DNA from 3 places in the Gordonia malaquae genome. Region 3 is predicted to be linked to each of the others. Evidence: predicted binding sites of a transcription regulator. Region 3 holds the regulator's gene; each other region holds the start of a gene.

Region 1 (7,117 bases), 300 kb from region 3:
TGATCCGGCCGTCGAACTCGGGTACCGCGACCTGGCTAGCGACGTCGAGCGGCGACACCCCGTCGTCCTGGGACTCCCAATCGTCACGCGACGATGTGAGGCACAGCCCCTGCAGGATCGGAATGTCCAGAGCCGCAAGACGTTCGACGTTCCATGCTTCGTCGTCTCCGCCTGCGCCCGCCGTGGCCGGCGTGGTGCCGCCTGCCGCGAGCACAGTCACGATCAATGCGTCGAAGGTGCCGAGATGTGCGATCAGTTCGTCGTCGGCGGCACGCAGCGAGGCGCAGAACACCGCTTCTGCTTGCCCGCCGTGGTTCTCGATCGCGGTGCACAGGGTGTCGACGTACTCGGTGTTTCCAGCGAGGTGCTGGGCGCGGTAGTACAGGACGCCGACGCGCGTGTCGACTGCGCTCGATGAACCGGAAGACTCGCTCGACCGGTCGGAAGACTCGCTTGATCGGCCGGAAGAGTCGCTTGACCGGCCGGACGGGGTGCGTTCCAGGACTCCCCAGGCGGGAGTCTCGACGGGAGGAGCGAAGCCGAGACCGGTGAGCAGCACGGTGTCGGACAGGAAGTCGTGCACGGCGGCGAGGTTCGCGTGACCGCCTGCGACGAAGTAGCTGTGGGCCTGAGCGGCGACGCCTGTCGGAACCGTCGACATGGCCATCAGGTCCGGGTCGGGATTGAGTTCACCGGACAGGACGATCACCGGAACCTGCTGGGCAAAGACGGCGTCCAGCCCCTCTTCCCACGCCCGTCGACCACCCAGGATTCGGACGACGACGAGATCGGCGCCGTCGATGAGGGCGGGGATCTCGTCGAGCAGGATGCGGCTCGGGTTCGCCACCCGGTAGTCGGCGCCGCAGGTGGCGGCGGTGCGCAGATCGGTGTCGGACGTGGACAGCAGCGTGATCACGGCGTACTCCTCGCCGGGAATACGCGCCCGGCATCGTGGGGACGGCCGAGGCTTCTCGGCCTGACGACGTGGGTCTGGCTCGGACCGGCGAATGAACACCGGGTCCTCACAGTGGCGCGACCGCGCCGGTTTCACACCGGCTTCCACATCGAGTTCGCCGCCAATCGTAGCCAGCCCGGCGACAACTAGGCTGAACGGGTGAGCATTCCCGCAGACCGCTGCCCCGGTGTCTTCCGGACCCACCAGGCCGCCGACGGCGCGTTGGCCCGGATTCGGGTGCCGGGCGGCGTGATCGCGTCCGAAGCTCTCGACGCCCTCGCGCTGGCGGCTGACGAGTTCGGAGACGGCACCATCGAACTGACGGTCCGCGGAAACCTCCAGGTCAGGGGGATCGCAGAGAACGATGTCGCGGCGTTCGCGGAGGCCGTGATCGCGGCGGGCCTCGCGTCGGACTCGGCCCATGACAGGGTCCGCAACGTGATCGTCTCTCCGTTCAGCGGCAGGGTCGGCGGGCTCGCCGACCTGCGGCCTTTCGCGGATGCACTCGTCGACGCCCTGGTGGCCGCTGACTGGTCGGCGGTCCTGTCGGGCCGGTTCTGGTTCGGCTTGGACGACGGACGCGGCGACGTCCTCGCCAGGACGACGGACGTCGCGGGTGTCGCGGTCGACTCGGACCACGCCGTCGTCGTGATCGGCGGCTCACACGTCATCGGACCGGTACCGCTGCGCGATCTTCCCGATCAGATGGTCGCGGTCGCTCGGGCGTTCCTCGACGTCGCCGACGGTGCGTGGCGGATCTCCGACCTCGACGAGGACCGTCGTACCACGTTGTTCTCCACCCTCGGGGCATCGGCCGAGGGGCCGCTGCCGGTGTCACGTCATCCCGAACCCCGTGTCGGATGGTTCGACCAGACCGACGGCCGCGTGATGCTCGGTGCAGTTGTGCCGTTCGGCAACCTCAGCGCCGAACAAGCGCGATACGCGGCCGCGATCGGAGTGCATGTGTCGATCACGACCGAACGCGAGATCTTGATCGGTGACCTCGACGAAGCGGTCGCCGAAACCGTCGTCCGAGTGCTGGCTCCCCTGGGTTTCATCTTCGACTCCCGCTCCCCCTGGACCACGCTCACCGCGTGCACAGGATCACCCGGCTGTGCGAAGTCGGCCGCCGATGTCCGGACCGCCTTGCGCGATCACGTCGCGGACCTCGACCCGGACGCCGATGCACCGCCGCATGGACACTGGATTGGATGTGATCACGGCTGCGGATCTCCGGCTCGGAGCCATATCCGCGTCCTCGCATCCGCCGACGGCACCCTTCGACGTGTCGACTAGCTCCTTCTGTCGCGCCCTGTCGTTTGTTGAGCGCAGTTGATTGTCGAGCGCAGTCGAGATTGTGTCGACGAACCGAACCTCAACCGTGTTCGGTCAGAACGGGGGCGTCTTGACTGCGCTCGACGGGCCGGCTGGTCGTTCCCGTGTGCGGCGGTTGTGGGCCCGCATTCTCATGCGGTACCGGTGTTTGGCGTCGGTACGCGTCCGCGGGCGCCCCGGGTCTGACTCGGCGGTCGGCCGCGAGGTTGTCGGGGCGTCGTGGTGGACGCACGGGAGGAGCCCGAGTTCGGGCAGCAGCCAGTGGTTCAATGCCCGCGACCGGACGGTGATGCCTTCCGGGGTGGTGGTCTCGGTCCAGATCACACCGTTGGCGTCGACGATCTGATCGTCGAGCCAGCCGTTGACAAACGTCTTCAGACCGTGGTGGAACCGGCACTTCGGATTGAGGTTGCACGGACACGTCGGACCACCCGCGGCCGGGTCGTCGTGGTTGTACTCGGCGACATGATCCAGATCGCACCGGTAGGCGGGCATATCGCACCCCGGGTGGGTGCACCTGCCGTGCACCGCCCGCACGAGGGCGTCGCACGCCGCGGTCGGCCGGTACCCGTTGCTCGGCTGTGACGCCCCGCCCAGCAGGTCGGTGACGTCGAGGTCACGGACCACGGTATCGGTGTCGGCGGCGATGTCGCGGGCATGCTCGGCGGTGATCGGACCGAACCCATCCAGGTAGGCGGGGATATCGGACTCCCCGGTCAGCGACTCCCGCCGAGCCACCACATGCAGTACGACTGTCGCCAGACGGGCCGCACCATCGACGCCCGCCCGGGACGGGCAGTCGTCGCCCGCGCACTGGCAGGCGAAGACCTTGCCGGTGAGCAGCGCGATCACCGCGTCCGAACGCCGCACAGCCTTGCCACGCGGATCATCCGGGCACACGCCCGCGATGATTGCATCGATCGAGTCCTGCGCCAGACGAACGTCCTCGACCGATCCTGTCACCCGCAGATCGGCCAGAGTCCCGTCAACCGGCTCCACCACGACCTTCTTGCGGGGCTTGGCGGCCTCACGAGCCGCCTGGGCGGCATCGGCGTCGTGTTCGGCGACAACAGCAGCGATGATCTCGGTCACCCGCGGACCGGTCAGATTGCCCGCGCCACGGAGTCGGTCGGCGGCCTCTGCGTCGATCACCGCGAGGACATCGGTGTCGACGACTGCAGCGGTCTGATCGAGAGCCAGACGGAACTGCGTGGGCGTGAGGAGACCCCCACGCAGCAACTGTCCGATGGCCGGGACACGTTCCATGCACGAGACAGCCTCGTCGACGAACTTCTCCCCGGTGTGCTGACGAACCCCACGCACAGTCGCGTACGACGCGGCGACCTGACACAGCGGGTCGTACAGGTTGGTGAACGCACCCGTGTCGACGGTCTGGGCAAGGCGCCGTTGGTAGACGCGGTAGATCGCCTCGTACTGATCCCACAAGACCATGCCCTGGAACAGATCGGACCGGGCAGCGAACAACATCAATGCCGCATCAGTGGCATCGGACCCTTCAGCAAGGTCCGGCATCACCATCCGGAAGACGAACATCCCGCCTTCGACGGTGAGCGTCGCCCCGGCCTGATCGGCGAGTGTGGTGTTCATATCAACCCCCTGATTCGAACGTACATTCGATTATAATCCGACATTTCGGTGCGGTCAATAGACTTTCTGACCGAATCTGCGACTGCTGTGCCACTGCTCTCGCGGTGGACGTCGCCCGAATAAGGGGATGGTGTCGTCGGGTGGTGTTGACCTTCAGGTGGGTTGAGGCTTGAAGATGGGCGCGTGGACGATTCCGAACTCATGGCGATCGGCGCCTTCGCTCGACGAACCGGCCTGACCGCGAGCGCATTGCGCTTCTACGCAGACGCCGGCCTGCTTGTCCCCGCGAGGACCGATCCCTCCTCTGGATACCGCTTCTACGCGCTCGAGCAGGTGGATCGCGCACGACTGGTCCGCCGCCTCCGGGACGTCGACATGCCGCTGTCGGCCGTCGCCGACGTACTCGACGCCGGGCCGGAGCACGCGGCGCGGCTCGTCGACGACCACATCGACCACGTTGTGAATGCCGCTCGCGCAGCGGCCGCCTATGCCGAGGAGATCAAAGCCGATCTCGGCCACCATGTCCGACAGACCTCATCGATGGCGCTCACCGTCAACGGGCCGGTGACCGCTGCGGCGATCGATCAGGTACTCACGGCCGCCGCGAGCGACGGGCTTCTCCGGGCCCTCGCCGGCGTACGGTTCGATGCCGAGTCCACCGGAGTCACCATCACCGCGACGGATCGATATCGGCTGGCGACAAGAACGCTGCCCACGCTGGACCCGACGGCTGTCGAATGGTCCGTCACCGTCGACGGCGATGACCTCCGGCTGTGCCTGGCCGACCTCCGCCGGTCCCCTCGGGCGCACATCGAGGTAGGACCGCGCGACATGCGCATCACGTCGAAGGGCGGAATCGACCGTCGATGCCGCCTGATCGACGAACCGTTTCCCGATCATCGCGCCATGCTGGACGCACTCCCCGCCGTCACCACTCGGGTCGCCGTCGGCACGTCGGCGATCCGACGCGCCCTGGAAACGACGTCGGCAGACGTCGTCGCGGTACGGGTCGGCCGGGCCGGTGTCGAGTTGGGCGGATCGGGGAACACCACGACGATCGACGCGACCGTCGACGGCGACCCGACCGACGTCTGGTTCGAACTGAGAACTCTGTACCCGGCCGTGAGCTCGGCGATCGGAGCCGACGTGCTGATCGATCTTCGCGGCCCGGACATGCCCGCCACCATCCGATCCGCGGACGGCGGTGACCTGACTGCCCTCGTGATGCCCACGCGGCCGCCCGTCGACGGCTCAACCCATCCCGACTGACAGGACTTCTGATGACAACTCCCGAAACAGACCGCACGATGGCCGCGATGTCCGACGCAGTGATGCGTGGACGCACCGGAGACGTCGCCGGTGCACGCACCGATCTCCTGGCCGTCTGGGCTGCCACCGGTTCCGGCGGCGACGCACTCCACAGGTGCACCCTCGCGCACTATCTCGCCGACTTGTACACCGATCCCGCGCAATCACTCGTGTGGAACGTTCGGGCGCTCGACGCGGCGGACGCCCTGACCGACGAACGCGTCGCCGAACACGCGGACGGTGTCACGGTCGCGGGTTTCTACCCTTCGCTCCACCTCAATCTGGCCGACGACTTCCGGCGTCTGGGCTTGTTCGACGCCGCCCGCGAACACCTGGCGGCGGCGCGCGCAGCGTCGCCTGAACTCGGATCAGACGGGTACGGTCGAATGATTCGGCAGGCTATCGACGAAGTCGGCACGGCCGTGGACGCAGGTGACACCACGCCCCGCGCCTCGGCGCCAGGACCGACCTGATTCCGCCGCACGCAGCCCGCGTACCCACGGCAGTGGCCGTGTGCGGGCACTCAGTAGTGTCGAACGCACTATGACCGACTACATCCGAGACGGCGCGGAGATCTATCGCCAGTCATTCGCAACGATCCGCGCGGAGTCGGATCTGGCCCGCTTCCCCGCGGACCTCGAACCAGTTGTCGTACGCATGATCCATGCGTCGGGACAGATAGACCTCGCAGCTGACGTGGCCTTCTCCCCCGGTGTCGTCGCCGCCGCACGCGGCGCACTCGAAGCAGGCGGACCGATCCTGTGCGACACGAACATGGTCGCGTCCGGCGTCACCCGCCTCCGACTGCCTGCCGACAACGATGTGCGTTGCCACCTGCGTGAACCCGGAATCTCTGACATCGCGGAACGGATCGGGAACACTCGCACGGCGGCGGCGCTCGAGTTCTGGCGCGACGACCTCGAGCGGTCTGTCGTGGCGATCGGGAACGCGCCCACTGCCCTGTTCGCGCTGCTCGACCTGATCGACGACGGTTGGCCGCGACCGGCGGCGATCATCGGTGCACCGGTCGGATTCATCGGGGCCGCCGAATCGTGCGCAGCGCTCGCCGCCCGCGCGGATCTCGAGTTCATCACCGTGACCGGCCGACGCGGCGGGTCGGCGATCACCGCGGCCGCTCTCAACGCACTCGCGAGCCCCGTCGAATGAAGGGCAGTCGAATGAACGGCAAGCTGTGGGGTGTCGGACTCGGTCCCGGCGACTCCGAACTCGTGACGGTCAAGGCCGCGCGAGTCATCGGCGATGCGGACGTCATCGCGTTCCACTGTGCGCGGCACGGGAACTCGATCGCGCTCTCGGTAGCTCAGCCGTATTTGCGCGAAGGCCAGATCCACGAGCGTCTCATGTACCCGCTCACCGTCGAGACCACCGATCATCCCGGCGGATACGCCGGTGCGATGGCCGACTTCTACACCGAGAGCGCGGCGCGTCTGGCCGCGCACCTCGACGCCGGGCGGACCGTCGTGGTTCTCGCCGAGGGTGATCCGCTGTTCTTCAGTTCGTACATGCACATGCACAAACGGCTCGTCGACCGATTCGACGCCGAGATCATTCCGGGCGTCACGTCGGTGAGTGCGGCGTCGGCGGCGGTCGGAATCCCGCTTGTGGAGGGCGAGGAGACGCTCACCGTGCTCCCCGGTACCGCGGAACCGGGTGAACTGATCGCGCACATGCGGTCGGGCAAGGCGCTGGCGATCATGAAGTTGGGTCGCACCTTCGTGAAGGTCCGTGATGCTCTCGAGTCGGCAGGCAGGCTCGACGAGGCATGGTATGTCGAGCGTGCGTCGACCGATCGACAGCGAGTCGAGCGTGTGGTCGACGTCGATCCCGAGTCCGTCCCGTACTTCTCGCTCATCGTCGTTCCGGGTGGACGCAACAACCCCTACGCGGGAC
Region 2 (7,117 bases), on a different contig from region 3:
CCCTCGGGTCGATCCGGCGTTCGGGTTCATGACGCTCGACACCGACGGCAAGATCCGGATGGACTGCTCGTCGCCGAACGCGATGGCGTCGCTGATCTCGCGTCGCGACGAGTTCGACATCGCGACCGGCAATGACGCCGACGCCGACCGCCACGGCATCGTGACCGGTGACGCAGGTTTGATGAACCCGAATCACTACCTCGCCGTCGCGATCGACTACCTGTTCTCGCACCGCGACGGCTGGCTGGAGGACGCGGCGGTCGGAAAGACGCTTGTGTCGTCGTCGTTGATCGATCGAGTGGTCGGAGGTCTCGGACGGCGACTGCTGGAGGTTCCGGTCGGGTTCAAGTTCTTTGTGGACGGCCTGCTCGACGGCACTGTCGGATTCGGCGGTGAGGAGAGCGCAGGAGCGTCGTTCCTGACCGTCGACGGCCGTCCGTGGTCCACGGACAAGGACGGCATCATCATGAACCTGCTGGCTTCCGAGATCCTCGCCGTGACCGGGAAGACCCCGTCGGAGCGGTACGTCGAGCTCGCCGAGCAGTACGGCGAATCGGCGTACGCGCGCATCGATGCCCCGGCTGGACGGGAGCAGAAGGCGAAGCTCGGCGCGCTGTCGTCGAGCCAGGTGTCGGCGACGGAGCTGGCAGGCGAGAAGATCACGGCGATCCTCACCGAGGCACCGGGCAACGGTCGCGCCATCGGCGGGCTCAAGGTGACCACCGACAACGCCTGGTTCGCCGCCCGCCCGTCCGGCACCGAGGACGTCTACAAGATCTACGCCGAGAGCTTCCACGGTCCCGACCACCTCGCTCAGGTCCAGGAACAGGCCCAGGCCCTCGTCGACTCCGTTCTCGCTGACTGATCGGCCTTCGCTGTTCCTCGAGCGCAGTCTCTGCTCCTCGAGCGCAGTCGAGAGGCAGCTACAGTCGTAGTCGTGAGCACGAGCCGCGAGAACACGAAGTACGAGCCGAAGTCGACGTCGAGCAAGACGTCGTATGCGCTGATTGGTGTCGGTCTGGCAGTGGTCGTGGCGGTCGTGGGTGGAATCCTGTGGCAGATGTTCAAGCCGTTGCCGCCGATCGACGACTCGGTTCTTGCCGAGAATGCGTCGTTCATCGTCGGTGAGCGCACTGCTCCGGAGACGATCGACGTTTTTGAGGACTTCCGCTGTCCGCATTGCAAGGCGTTCGAAGCGAACTCGGGCGCCAAGATCCAGGCGAAGGTCACCGAAGGGAAGCTGCGTGTCCGCTACCACGTGTTGAACATTCTGGACGGCGAGTCGAAGTCGGGGGACTTCTCGTCACGCGGGGCGGGTGCGATTCTGTGCGTGGCTCGGAACGACAACCGTGATGTGTTCTGGAAGCTGCATTCTCAGCTGTTCGCGAAGGCCGAGTCTGATCCGTCGAACTATGACATCGCGGGCCTTGCGGCTGCTGCGGGTGCGACGCCTGCGACGCAGAAATGCATCTCCGGAGGCGCTCTGGTCGGGGAAGCTCGTGAGATGGCCGATGCGTCGGCCGGGCAGCTGCGGAACTCGACCCGCGAGGGTGTTGTGACGCCACGCGTCCTGTCCGCGGGAACGATCGTCGAGAATCTTGACGACAAGGCAGCATGGCTCGACGACCTGATCGCGAACCCGCCGAAGTCGTAGTCGGAGAAGTCGTAGTCAGAACGGCGGTTCGCCTGCGCTGTTGAACTCCTTTCCGGCGAGGACTTTGGATTCGGCTTCGGCGCATGCGCGTGCGAAGCGACGCTGCGACCGGAGTCGCATGCGGTAGGCGCGTTTGGTCGCGGCCCGGGTCGCGGAACGCTGTGGAGGCTCCGATCGGTCGGGCGTTCCGGGCTCGACGGGTGCGCCGTGCCTGCAGGGGAGCAGCCCGAGGTCGGGGACGAGCCATTGGTTGGCGGCACGTGTCCGAACGGACTGTCCGGACGGGGTGACGGTCTCCACCCAGATGACGCCGTTGGCATCGGTCACGAGGTCGTCGAGCCATCCGTCGACGAATGTCTTCACCAGATGGTGGAAGCGGCACTTCGGGGCCAGGTTGCACGGGCAAGTGGCACCGCCCGACGTGGGGTCGGCATGGTTGTACTCGGTGACGTGGTCGAGATCGCACGACCACGCGGCCCGGGCGCAACCGGGCACAGAGCACGTGCCGTGAACGGCGCGGACGGCGGTGTCCGTCGCCGCTGTCGGGCGGTACGGGTTGCCTGCCTGGGCCGGGTTGTCGGCGATCGCCGCCATGTCGAGCGGGCGCACGGTGGCGTCCGGCCGCGCAGCGGCTTCCCGCACGTGGTGGGCGTCGATCACGCCGTATCCGTCCATCCACCCGGCCTTGTCCGACTCGCCGTTGAGTGTCGATGCATCCGCGACGACGTGGACGACGACTCGTGCGAATCGCTCGGCCACCTCGGCGTCGGTCGCCGTGGCCGGGCATTCGGGGTTGCCGCAGTTGCACGCGAACTCGCCGCCGGTGAGGCGTGCGATCGCGAGGTCGGCGCGGCGGGCACCGACCGAACGGGAGTCGTCGGCGCACGTCAGTTCGGCGGCGGACGCCTCGACGGCCTTTTTGGCGAGGAGGACCTGCTCCGCGTCGGCGGCGATCGTCAGTACGGACTCGTCGCCGTCATGCGACACCGCCACCCCCTTGCCGCGCGCCTGCCGGGCGTCACGCACGGCGTCGGGGTCGGTCTCGGCGACGTGGCGGCGTGCAATCGATGACGCGTCGGTCTTCGAGACGGGGCCGCTCCCACGGATCTCGGTCGCGATCTCCGCATCGACGATTGCCATGACGTCGGCTTCGACGATCGCCTTGCACTGCAGGATGATCTCGCGGAACGACGCGACGGAGATCAGGCCGTCGCGAAGCAGGTTTGCGACGTGCACGAGGCGGTCTCGTGCCTCCAACGCGGTGTCGACGACGGTCCGGCCCGCGCCGTCCGACATAGACATGAGCGCCGCCACCTCGGCGCCGAGCACCGTCTCGGCGTCGAGAAGCAGGCGATCCGACTCAGAGTCGTCTCCTTCGATACCGGCAGTCCGACGGTTGAGGACGGAGATCACGAGCTGCAGGCGACGCCACATGAAGTTCGACTCCGCGGCCCACAGGGTGCGGTACGCACCCATGTCGTCGAAGTCGTTCCCGGCCGACTCGGTGCCGAGTGCATTGAGATCGACCCGATCATCGGACGTTGTGGCGTTCATCGCGGCCGCCCCCTTCGCTTGATCGAATGTATGTTCTATGTTACGTCCGATTTGCGACAGAAGCAATAGTTTGATCGAACTTAGTTTCGATTCACTTGGGGACGGGGTTGGGTGCTCGCCCGAGGTGGTGTCGAGCCTTGGTCCAGGGGATTTGGTCGCTGCGAAGGCGGTACGGTAACTTAGCTAGCGCACTCAGAAAGGCAACGACCTGGGTGTGAACAAGTGAACACGGGGCTATGGCGCAGCTGGTAGCGCACCACACTGGCAGTGTGGGGGTCAGGGGTTCGAGTCCCCTTAGCTCCACTTCGAAAACCCGCTTCGACTTCGGTCGAGGCGGGTTTTTTAGTTGTCGATGAGCCGGGAATTCCGCTGCTCCGCAGCGTGATGGCCTCGCTCCGTCCACGTGGGCGAGTCGCGTCCCAGGTGCGTGGCAACAGGTCGTTCTCATGACTGGCGATGAGCGGGCCTCGGGAGATTTCTGCCGAGATGCTGATGCGCCAGCGGAGTCAGTCCGTTCGGCACCGAGCAGTTCAAGTCCGACGGCGGTCTGATCACCTCCCTCCTGCGCTGCCGCGACCGACGGTGGGGTTGCGAACGTTTCGTCGGCGACGAGAGTAACTGCCGATCCGCAGTTCCGACTGCCGTGGTGACCAGCGCGATCGCGCGCGAATCGCTCCCCTGGTCTGCATGGGCCGATGTTAGCGTCAGAGCTGAGCGGAATGGTCGGGAAAGAACCGAACACACTGCGTCATCGGAGCCCTGCTGCACGGAGGTGAGCTCGTGAGTGTCCCCGACAACGGTCTGTCCGCCGGCTATCGGATCGGCGATTTCGCCGGTGGTGCCGTCACGGAGTGGCAGGCCGAGGTGTCACGTCTGCATGGGAGGTTCACGGTGAGTGCTCCGGGTGCCGATTACACCGGAAGGCTGAGGTGGCAGGCGACTCAGCGGCACCGTCTCGTCGAGTGGACAGGCTCCCCGGAACGGCTCGTCCGTGACCGTGCGGCGATCAGCGGCGACGAACAGGACACCGTCGAGATCGTAGCGGTGACCTCGGGTCGGCTGACTGTCGAACAGGCCGGGCGCCGTATCCGATTGTCGCCAGGCGAGATCGCCGTCGTACCGCTCGACCAGCCGATCGTCTGCGAGCACACGGAGGTCAGCGGGGCGATCAGTCTGCTCGCTCCCTCATCGAGCGTGCAGCACCTGCTGCCGTCCACTGGATCGCTCGTCGTCGATGGTCGGGTCGGGCTGGCTGGGGTCGCGTTCTCCATGCTGACGGCTCTCACCGAGCAGCGGACGGCGTTGGCGGTGCGCGGATTCGAGTCGGCGTGTGAGCGAGTCTTCGATCTGTGCGCCATCGCGTCGGCGGAGGCGGCCGTCGACTCCGACGAGCACCGCGACGCCGTCGCGCAGGCCGTCCGTCACTACATCCACGACCACGCCGGCGATCCCGATCTGTCAGTGACGGTGATCGCGGCGGCTATCGGCTGGTCGGTGCGTCATGTCCAGTCGGTGGTGCGGGCCGATGGCTCGACGGTCTCCGAGCTAATACGGGCGCGGCGTCTGGAACTCGCCCATTCCGCCCTGACCAATCCGCGGTTCGCGAACACGTCGCTGACCGCGATCTCGACACTGTGCGGGTTCGCCACCTACCCCGTCTTCTGCCGAGCGGTGCGTTCCCGCTACGGAATGACGCCGACTGATCTCCGCCGTTCCGCGAGCGTCTAGGACTCCGCACGTTCGGTTCCGTGCGTGCAGGGTCAATTTCTCTGCGTCGTGGAGCAGATCATGCCGTGTGACAGGAGGCACAGTCGGGGGCATGAAGATTGCAATCACAGTCGACGAACTGCTGTTGTGGGACGGGACGCCGATGCCCGGCGGCTACTCCGCGTCGAGCGTCACGGACGCGCTGCTCGGTGCGTTCGCGGACAACGGCGTGAACGGGGTGTACGGGTTCGCGCACACGGCACCGCTCGAGGACGATCCGTCGAATCGCGAAGTCCTCGACCGGTGGGTCGATTCGGGCCACCACCTCGGAAACCACACGCATTGTCATGCGTGCCTCAACTGGGTCACTGGCGAGCAGTATGTCGACGACATCAAACGGTCCGAAGACTTCGTCGGCGACCTCATCGAGAAGGCTCCCCGTAAGTACTTCAGGTATGCGATGGACATGACAGGCGACTCGGAGGAGAAGCGTGGACGCGTCGAGGACCATCTCTCATCGGCAGGTTATGTGAACGCGCCGATCACGGCGTGGTTCGGCGATTTCGCCTGGATAGCGCCCTACTGGCGAGCGGTCGAGGGCGGTGATCACGACGCTGCGCGCATGCTCCGCGCGTCGTACATCGAGGCGGCTGTCAGTCGACTCAAGGGAACTTCGGAGGCTCAGTATCGGATCCTGGGGACCGAGGCACCTCTGATCTGGCTGATTCACGGGACGTCGATCGCACAGGACTGCATCGCGGAGATCCTCGCCCGGTTTCGGGAGGCCGGGGCTGAGTTCGTCGGCCTCGACGACGCGATGAGCCACCCAGTGAATCGGGTGATGACGCCGGTGACGCCCGCATTCCGCAATCATCTGCAGCGGCTGGCTGCCACCGTCGGAATCGACGTTCCCACGACGATCAGCGACGAGCGAATGGCGAGCGTGCTGACAACCGGTCTCGCCGACGGCGAGAGTCCGTTCGCGGTGTACGACGACCTGATCTCGCGGATGTCGACCCGTGCGGGCGGCACCATCGCCGACTGGTCGTGGACGTGATCGCGCGCGAGGTGATTCTGGCTCGTCGACCCGCGAACCGACAGGACTTCGGCGGCTTCGAGATCGTCGAGCGGGCCGTCCCCTCGGTGAGGGCCGGGCACGTCCTAGTCGAGTCGACGGCGCTCAGCATCGATCCGTCGATGATTCCGCGACTGACGGCAGACACCTATGCGCCGAAGTTTGCGATCGGCGACGTCATCGAGTCGCGAGCCGTCGGCCGAGTCATCGAGACGGCAGACGAGCGGCTGACGGTCGGGGACTGGGTGCTGCACTCGGGCGGGTGGCGAGACCGGGCCGTCGTCGATGCCGCGACCGCCTCGCTCATCGAGCCCACCGACGCGGTTCCTCCCGAGACCTGGCTCGGGGTCCTCGGAGCTCCCGGGCTCACCGCGTTCGTCGGACTCGCCGTCGCGGAGTTCAGGTCTGACGACGTGCTGTGGGTTTCAGGTGCTGCAGGCGCCGTGGGATCGGCGGTCGTTCAGTTGGCGAAGAGCCGAGGTGCTGGCACGGTAATCGGATCTGCCGGTGGCGCCGACAAATGCCGGTATCTCACCGACGTCGTTGGTGTCGACGCCGCGATCGACTACCGCGCCGGCGATCTCGTCTCGGCGGTCCGTTCGGCGACTGACGGCCTCGACGTCTACTTCGACAACATCGGCGGCAGTCACCTGGAGGCGGCGTTGGCGACGATGAACGTCGGTGGACGCATCGTCTCCTGCGGGATGATCGAGACGTATGGGACGCGCGGGCCTGCGGCTCCGCGGAACCTCACCGAGATCATCACCAGGCGTCTGTCGATGACGGGGATGCTCGTCACCGACCACCTGGAGATGCGGGCGGCGTTCCTGGCCGAGGCGGTTCCGCTGGTGGAGTCCGGCCGCCTCGCGTCGGAGACGACGAGGTTCAGCGGCCTGGAGTCCGTCGCAGATGGGTTCGCCTCGCTGTTGAGCGGCGATGGGAAGCTGGGTAATACGGTCATCGATCTGACGTGAGCGGCTCGACTCCCCATCGCTCCACCGATAACGAGCCCTTGACCCCGTTCGCCGACGACGTCAGTGGAGGCGGACACGAATCACCTGGCGTTACGATCCGGAGATGAGGAGCACCGGAAAGGCGTCTCGATCTCCGCGCGAGCGAGATCGACG
Region 3 (7,117 bases):
TTGGTGGTGACGCCATCGGGGTCGGCGATCGTCAGGTTCACCCGGACGTCTCCGGCCACGTCGATCGCGCTGTGCGGCAGGCCTGCTCGTTCGAGGTGATGGACGAACGAGTCGCCCGCGTGCGCAGGCGCCACAGCCATCGTCGGAAGCCCTGCGGCATCGACGACTCGGGCCACGTTCACGCCCTTCCCGCCCGGCTGGTCGACAACACCGACCGGTCGGTGGACGCCGCCGGGTATCAACGGCCCGTCCAGTTGAACCGTCCGGTCGATGCTCGGATTGGCTGTGACTGTCAGAATCATGCGACGACCACCTCGATGTCGTGTTCGGTCAGTGCGGTGACGAGAGCCGGGTCGATGCCGGCGTCGGTGACGAGGACGTCGACGTCCTCCAGGCCGGAGAAGCCGACGAGTTCCTGGCGGTTCATCTTCGACGAGTCGGCCAGCACCACCACGCGGTCGCAGCAGGCGATCATCGCCCGTTTGGTCGCGGCTTCGTCGGAGTCTGGAGTGGACAGGCCGTGATCGGCGGTGAGCCCGTTTGTGCCGATGAACCCGACGCTCACATGAAGTCGCGCGAATGCCTCGACGGCATCGGCGCCGACCGCAGCCTGCGTCTTCGGTCGGAGTCTGCCTCCGATCAGCAGCACCGTAGACCGTGACAATCCGGTGAGCGACGACGCGATCGGCACGCTGTTGGTGACCAATTGCAGGCGTGCGTCACCACTCACCGCAGTCGCGGCCTGGTATGTGGTGCTCCCGGCGTCGAAGAGGACCGAACCACCGGTGGCGGGCAGGAAGCGCTGCGCCGCGACGCCTATCGCGGCCTTCTCGGACTGACGCGCGGCCTCCCTCGACGGGAGGTCCGGTTCGTCGACGACGGCGGCGACGTCGAGTCGCACTGCTCCGCCGTGAACACGCATCAGGCTGCCGGAACGCTGCAGGACCGCGAGGTCGCGCCGGACGGTCTCGCCGGTGACTGCGAATCGTTCAGCCAGCTCGGCGACGGACACGCGGCCGCGTTGGCGGACTTCGTTCGCGATCGCCTGTTGGCGTTCTTCGGCGTACATGTGACGACTCCTGGTCAGCTGAGCACTTGTGTGTTGATTCATCTTCGTTTGCTTGGATTACATCTTTGTTTACTCCCGTACCGTCGGGTGCGTCAAGGACTTCTTGTAATCTCTCTCACATGAGCCAGATCGATGCCGCGCCCGTGCAATCCGCCGACAACCCGTTCGCCGCCAGTTCCGTCGTGACCGGGACTCCGGTGGTCGGCGGGCTCGCATACGGCCCGATCATCCGCATCGGTGAGCGGCCGACGTACGACGCATCGGCCGCGCCCGTGGCCGACACCGAGCGCGAGTCCGAGGCCGCACGTTTTGTCGATGCCGCGACAGTGGTGGCCGCACGCCTCTCCGAACGGGCATCGCACAGCACCGGCGTCTCCGCTGAAGTCCTCACTGCCACAGCGGGTCTCGCTCGCGATCGCGGGTGGATCGGCGCGGCGTCCAAGCTCATCGCCGCGGGCAGCCCGGCGCCGGCCGCCGCCGCCGCGGCCACTGAACAGTTCGTCGAGATGTTCACCAAACTCGGTGGCCTGATGGCGGAGCGAGTGACCGACCTGCGCGATGTCCGCGACCGGGTGATCGCCGAACTCCTGGGCCTTCCGGAGCCGGGGATCCCGACGCCCGAGGTGCCGTCAATCCTGTGCGCCGACGATCTGGCGCCGGCGGACACCGCCGGACTCGATCCGGCGTTGGTTGTCGGATTGGCGATGCGGCTCGGCGGACCGAGCAGTCACACGGCGATCATCGCCCGCCAACTGGGCATCCCGTGCATCGTCGCCGCGGCCGACCTCGACGACATCCCGACCGGCGCGCACGGTTACGTCGACGGCGGCACCGGAACCATCGGTATCGACCCTGATGAGGACTTGATCTCGGCCGCGATCGTCGCGGCGCGCGACACGGCGGAGAAAATCGCCGCGTGGCGGGGTCCCGGTGCAACGGCCGACGGAGAGCCGGTCCTCATTCTCGCGAACGTGGCCGACGGCGTGTCGGCGCGGGCCGCGGCAGACGCGCCCGTGCAGGGTGTCGGCCTGTTTCGGACCGAGCTCGCATTCCTCGACCGTGCGACCGAACCGACGCTCGAGGAGCAGACGGCGCTGTACCGCGAGGTCATCGATGCATTCGACGGTCAGAAGGTGGTGATCCGAACCCTTGACGCGGGCTCGGACAAGCCGCTGAAGTTCGTCGCGAACACCGACGAGCCGAATCCGGCGATGGGTGTGCGTGGGAACCGGATAGTCGCGACGTACCCGGAGATCCGCAACGGGCAACTCGATGCACTCGCCGCCGCGGCGAAAGGGGCCGGGGCGGTTCCGTGGGTGATGGCGCCGATGATCGCGACGGTCGACGAGGCTCGCGAGTTCGCCGGTCAGGTGCGTGGTCGGGGCATGGTTCCCGGCGTCATGATCGAGGTGCCGTCGGCGGCGATACTTGCCGACAAGATCCTTGCCGAAGTCGATTTCGTGTCGGTCGGGACGAATGATCTGACGCAATACACGATGGCCGCCGACCGCATGTCGCCTGAACTCGCGTCGCTCACCGATCCATGGCAGCCCGCTGTTCTCGCACTCATCGAGATGATCGGACGGGCAGGAGAGAAGCACTCCAAGTCGGTCGGCGTCTGCGGCGAGGCTGCGGCTGATCCCCTGCTGGCCTGCGTACTCGTCGGGCTCGGCGTGCGATCGTTGTCGTCCGCCCCGGCGGCGTCGCCCGCGGTGGGACTCAAGCTCGGCGGCGTGACGTTGCAGCAGTGCCGTGACGCCGCGACCGCAGCGCTCGCGGCGACCAGCGCATCCGGCGCGCGCGATGCCGCGCGTGCCGTGGTCGGCGCCTGAGGACCGGCGCCGACCACCAGCGGTGATGCGTCAGATACGACGCATCACCGTGACGACCTTGCCGAGAATCGCGGCGTCGTCGCCGGGGATCGGCTCGAAATGCTCGTTGTGGGGGAGCAGCCACACGTGGCCGTCCTTACGCTTGAACGTCTTCACCGTGGCCTCGCCGTCGATCATCGCCGCGACGATGTCGCCGTTCTCGGCGACGTTCTGCTGACGGACGACCACCCAGTCGCCGTCGCAGATGGCGGCGTCGATCATCGACTCGCCGACCACGCGAAGCATGAACAGCGAGCCGTCGCCGACAAGTTCCTTGGGCATCGGGAACACTTCTTCGACAGCCTGTTCGGCGAGAATCGGGCCGCCGGCGGCGATGCGGCCGAGCACCGGCACGAAGGTCGGCGTCGGCAGCGACTCCGACGAGTCGTCGGCGGGAGGCGTGCGATTGTCGTCTCGGACGTTCACCGCGCGCGGACGATGCGGATCGCGCTTGAGGAGACCGCGGCGCTCGAGTGTCCGGAGTTGATGCGCCACCGACGATGTCGACGTGAGGCCGACGGCTTCGCCGATCTCGCGGATGCTCGGCGGGTAGCCGCGCTCCCGGACCGACTTCCGGATCACCTCGAGCACTTCACGCTGACGCTGAGTCAGCGACGCCTCCAGGGTGGAGGTCGAGAGCAGGGGATCGGGATTGTCCGCCATCGTCGGTCCTTTCCATTCGAACATCGCATGTGAACTGACCTCGACGTTAGTCGACTGGATCACAGATTTCAAACAATTGTTCGACGTGTTGCTGACTTTGTCGGACCCATGGTGTTAACTATCGAACAAAGGTTCTTCGAACAGTTGATCGAACAGGAGGCTCCGATGAGTCAAGCACTGATCACCCGCCCCGCCGCTCGCGCGGACCGCTCACCCGAGCGTGCGCGCATCTCCGCTATGACCTGCGATATTCCGGTCGTCGACACGCGGCGCGTCGATCATTCGAGTCCGCGCGTGGACGGCGATGTGTGCCGCCCGACAGGGCGAGGACGACGACGATCGGCAGGCGTCGACTCGCTCAAGCATGAGCCGCAGGCGCAGTGGGAGGCCCGCGATCGGGCGGTCCTCCGGCCCAGTCGGGCGTCCCGATCGACCGTGGCCTCGCCGGCGACGAACCGTTCGAACACCGAGGCCGTGTTCCGTCGTCGTCGAGTCGTCGGCTCGCTGCTTCTCGGTGCGGTGCTGGCCGGCGTGGTGTGGATCCTCGCGATCATCGGAGGGTCGTACCAGGATGCGGCGACGCCCGACGTTCCGGCGGCCACCCAGGTGGTCCATGTCCGGTCCGGAGAGTCGCTGACGGACGTCGCTCACCGGATCGCACCTGATCTGCCCGCGGCGGGGGTGGTTGCTCAGTTGCGTGCGATGAACGGTCTGGACACGTCGGGTCTGCGGGTGAGTCAGTCCCTGGTTGCTCCCGCGTACTGACCGCCTCGAGCTGGACGTTATCATCGGGGGATGCGCTGCCCGTTCTGCAAGAACGACGACACACGAGTGGTGGACTCCCGAGTTGCCGATGACGGCCTGGCGATCCGCCGCCGTCGATCATGCGCAGAGTGTGGTCGACGCTTCAGCACGGTGGAGGCAGCGGTGCTGTCCGTCGTGAAGCGCAACGGGGTCACCGAACCGTTCAGCCGCGAGAAGGTCATGAAGGGCGTCCGTCGGGCGTGTCAAGGCCGCAGCGTCGACGAAGACGCGCTCGCCAAGCTCGCCTCGCAGGTGGAAGACACCGTACGTGGTCTCGGCTCGGCCGAGATACCGAGCAATGAGGTCGGACTGGCGATCCTGCGTCCGCTCCGCGACCTCGACGAGGTCGCCTACCTGCGGTTCGCCTCCGTCTACAAGTCGTTCGAATCGGCGGACGACTTCCAGAAGGAGATCAACGAGCTCCGCGAGCGCGTTTGACTCCTCAGAACTGAGCGATCGCCTTGAGCACTCGCTTCTCAGATATTGGGCCCGCAGTCCCCAACTGCTGTGCGAACAGGCTCACCCGGAGTTCCTCCAACTGCCACTGGACCAGATCGTTCAACGCGTCCTGTCGAGCCTCCGGGACCTGCGCCAGCCGCTGATTCCATGCCGCGATCACCCGGTCGACGACCAGCATGCCCTGGTTGTCGCGGGCTGCCGACCCCGGGAGCGATTCCAGGCGGAGTCGCGCAGCCGTCAGGTAGCGCGGCAGCGACCGCAGCGCCGCGCCAGGAGTGACGGCGACGAAGCCGTCGAACACAAGATTGGCCGCCTGATCGGCGACGTCGTCGGCGGCGAGCGAACCCGTGCGCGAATCGATGGTGCGCCTGAGTTCGGAGTATTCGGCGAGCGCCGCGACCGCGAGGTCGAAGTACTCGGGCGCCAGTGAGCGCACGGTCGGTGTGATCCGCTCAGACACGGCCGCGAAGTCGGAGGGGCCACGGAGGTCGCCGAGTGTGTTCTCGCGTGCGAGGACGTCGGTGACGGCTCGACGCGTGCAGTCGGCGAGCAGTGCGTCGACGTCCCGGTAGGGGCTCTGACTGAGCGCAAGCCTGCGTGCGGGCGGCAACGACGAAGCGAGTTTCCGGCTCGGCGGAGCGATGGCCAGTGTCAGCAGTTCACGCACGCCTGCTGTGATCCCGGCGTCGCGCGCCACCGGGCTCGGGACGGTGGTGACCCGAACGCCCCGGCCGGGGACCACGACGAGGGTCGGGTACCGCGTCACCTGCTGGCCTGCGAGCGTCTGCACGCGACTGTCGTCCAGCGTCCCGATGCCGTCGGAGGCCCAGGCGGTGTGGACGGCGGCGTCGGCGGTGGGACTCGCGGTGGTCGGGCCGAACTGCGAGCGGAGGTCGCCGAGGCGGTCGCCCCGAGCGATGACGGCGCCCTTCGTGTCGTCGACGACGGCGAAGTGCATCCGCAGGTGGTCGGGCAGAGTGTCCGGTCGGAAATCGCGCGGACCGAGCGACATGCGAGTGATCGACGAGAGCTCTCGCGCGAGCGCCGGAACCAATGCCTCGGAGCGAGGCGTGAGCTGGTCGAGGGCGAGATCGGCATATCTCTGCGCGGGTGACATAGACTTGCGCAAGCCCTTGGGAAGGGACTTGATCAGCGCTGTCGCGAGTTCACTGCGCATGCCCGGCACCAACCAGTCGAAACCGCCGTCGTGGACGTGGGACAGCAGCGCACGCGGAATCACAACGGTGACACCGTCGTCCGGTGCGCCGGGTGAGAAGTTGTACCGCAACTCGAGGCGGGTCTCGCCCTGCTGCCAGGCCTCCGGGAAATCGGCCGCAGACGGACCGTCGTCGGACCCGAGCATGTCGACCGAGAGGTTCAGCAGTGTCGGATCGGCCCGGCCCGCCTTCTTCCACCATGAGTCGAAGTGCCGCGCGGACACGACGTTCGGTGGGACGCGGGCGTCGTAGAAGTCGAAGAGTTCGGCGTCGGAGAGGCCGAGGTCGCGGCGACGAGCGCGGTGTTCGAGATCCTCTGCGCTGGAGATGATCTCGGCGTTGTGGCGGACGAACGCATGCCTGCTGCGCCACTTTCCGGCGACGAGAGCCTCGGTGATGAAGATCTCGCGCGACGTCTTCGGGTCGATCGGCCCGTAATGCACACGACGCTGCACGACGAGCGGCACGCCGTACAGGCTGACGCGCTCGTAGGCCATCACCGCGGCCCGACGGGTGGACCAGTGCGGTTCGCTGTATGTGCGGGTCACGAGGTCGCCCGCGGCCGACTCGACCCATTCCGGGTTGATGGCTGCGACCGTGTGTGCGAACAGTCGGGAGGTCTCCATGAGATCGGCGGCCATCACGAATGCGGGCGGCTTCGATGACAGGAACGATCCGGGGAAGATCGCGAACTTGGTGCCGCGGGTGCCCAGGAACTCGCGTGTGTCGCCCTGGCGGGCGCCGATGTTCGTGAGCAGGCCGGTGAGCAGGGACGTATGGATTGCGGTCGCGTCGACCTCGGTCGTCGGGATCTGCCAGTCGAGGTCGCGGACCGTGCGGGTCAGTTGGCGATGCAGGTCGATCCATTCGCGGACGCGCAGGAAGTGGATGAACTCACGTTCGCACTGTCGTCGGAACTGATTGCTCGACAGTTCGGAGCGCTGCTCTTGTAGGTACGACCACAGTTGCACCTGACCGAGGAACTCCGAGCCGGGGACTGCGTGCTTCTTGTGCGCGGCAGTGGCTGCGTCGCG

What was found. The regulator LexA, encoded in region 3, represses DNA repair genes until DNA is damaged. The targets are predictions, from matches to a motif close to CGAACANNTGTTCG.
Region 1: WFK36_RS08540 (HNH endonuclease signature motif containing protein) is a predicted target of LexA. The motif match lies at 3,914-3,927, and genes of this name have one in related genera.
Region 2: WFK36_RS03160 (HNH endonuclease signature motif containing protein) is a predicted target of LexA. The motif match lies at 3,232-3,245, and genes of this name have one in related genera.

Annotation. Positions count from the first base shown of each region.
Region 1 is NZ_JBBCUB010000002.1:317,980-325,096, forward strand. Features, by position in the region: gene cobN (cobaltochelatase subunit CobN) at 1-916, opposite strand, end outside; cobalamin riboswitch at 965-1,103, opposite strand; gene cobG (precorrin-3B synthase) at 1,115-2,251, shown strand; gene WFK36_RS08540 (HNH endonuclease signature motif containing protein) at 2,345-3,898, opposite strand; gene WFK36_RS08545 (DNA polymerase III subunit beta family protein) at 4,082-5,167, shown strand; gene WFK36_RS08550 (hypothetical protein) at 5,179-5,679, shown strand; gene WFK36_RS08555 (precorrin-8X methylmutase) at 5,750-6,373, shown strand; gene WFK36_RS08560 (precorrin-2 C(20)-methyltransferase) at 6,385-7,117, shown strand, end outside.
Region 2 is NZ_JBBCUB010000001.1:651,508-658,624, forward strand. Features, by position in the region: gene pgm (phosphoglucomutase (alpha-D-glucose-1,6-bisphosphate-dependent)) at 1-865, shown strand, start outside; gene WFK36_RS03155 (DsbA family protein) at 938-1,654, shown strand; gene WFK36_RS03160 (HNH endonuclease signature motif containing protein) at 1,670-3,208, opposite strand; tRNA gene WFK36_RS03165 (tRNA-Ala) at 3,439-3,511, shown strand; gene WFK36_RS03170 (helix-turn-helix domain-containing protein) at 3,989-4,936, shown strand; gene WFK36_RS03175 (polysaccharide deacetylase family protein) at 5,028-5,972, shown strand; gene WFK36_RS03180 (NADP-dependent oxidoreductase) at 5,969-6,964, shown strand; gene WFK36_RS03185 (hypothetical protein) at 7,068-7,117, shown strand, end outside.
Region 3 is NZ_JBBCUB010000002.1:620,442-627,558, reverse strand. Features, by position in the region: gene WFK36_RS09995 (1-phosphofructokinase family hexose kinase) at 1-302, opposite strand, end outside; gene WFK36_RS09990 (DeoR/GlpR family DNA-binding transcription regulator) at 299-1,069, opposite strand; gene WFK36_RS09985 (phosphoenolpyruvate--protein phosphotransferase) at 1,189-2,901, shown strand; gene lexA (transcriptional repressor LexA) at 2,932-3,603, opposite strand; gene WFK36_RS09975 (LysM peptidoglycan-binding domain-containing protein) at 3,769-4,368, shown strand; gene nrdR (transcriptional regulator NrdR) at 4,399-4,845, shown strand; gene hrpA (ATP-dependent RNA helicase HrpA) at 4,850-7,117, opposite strand, start outside.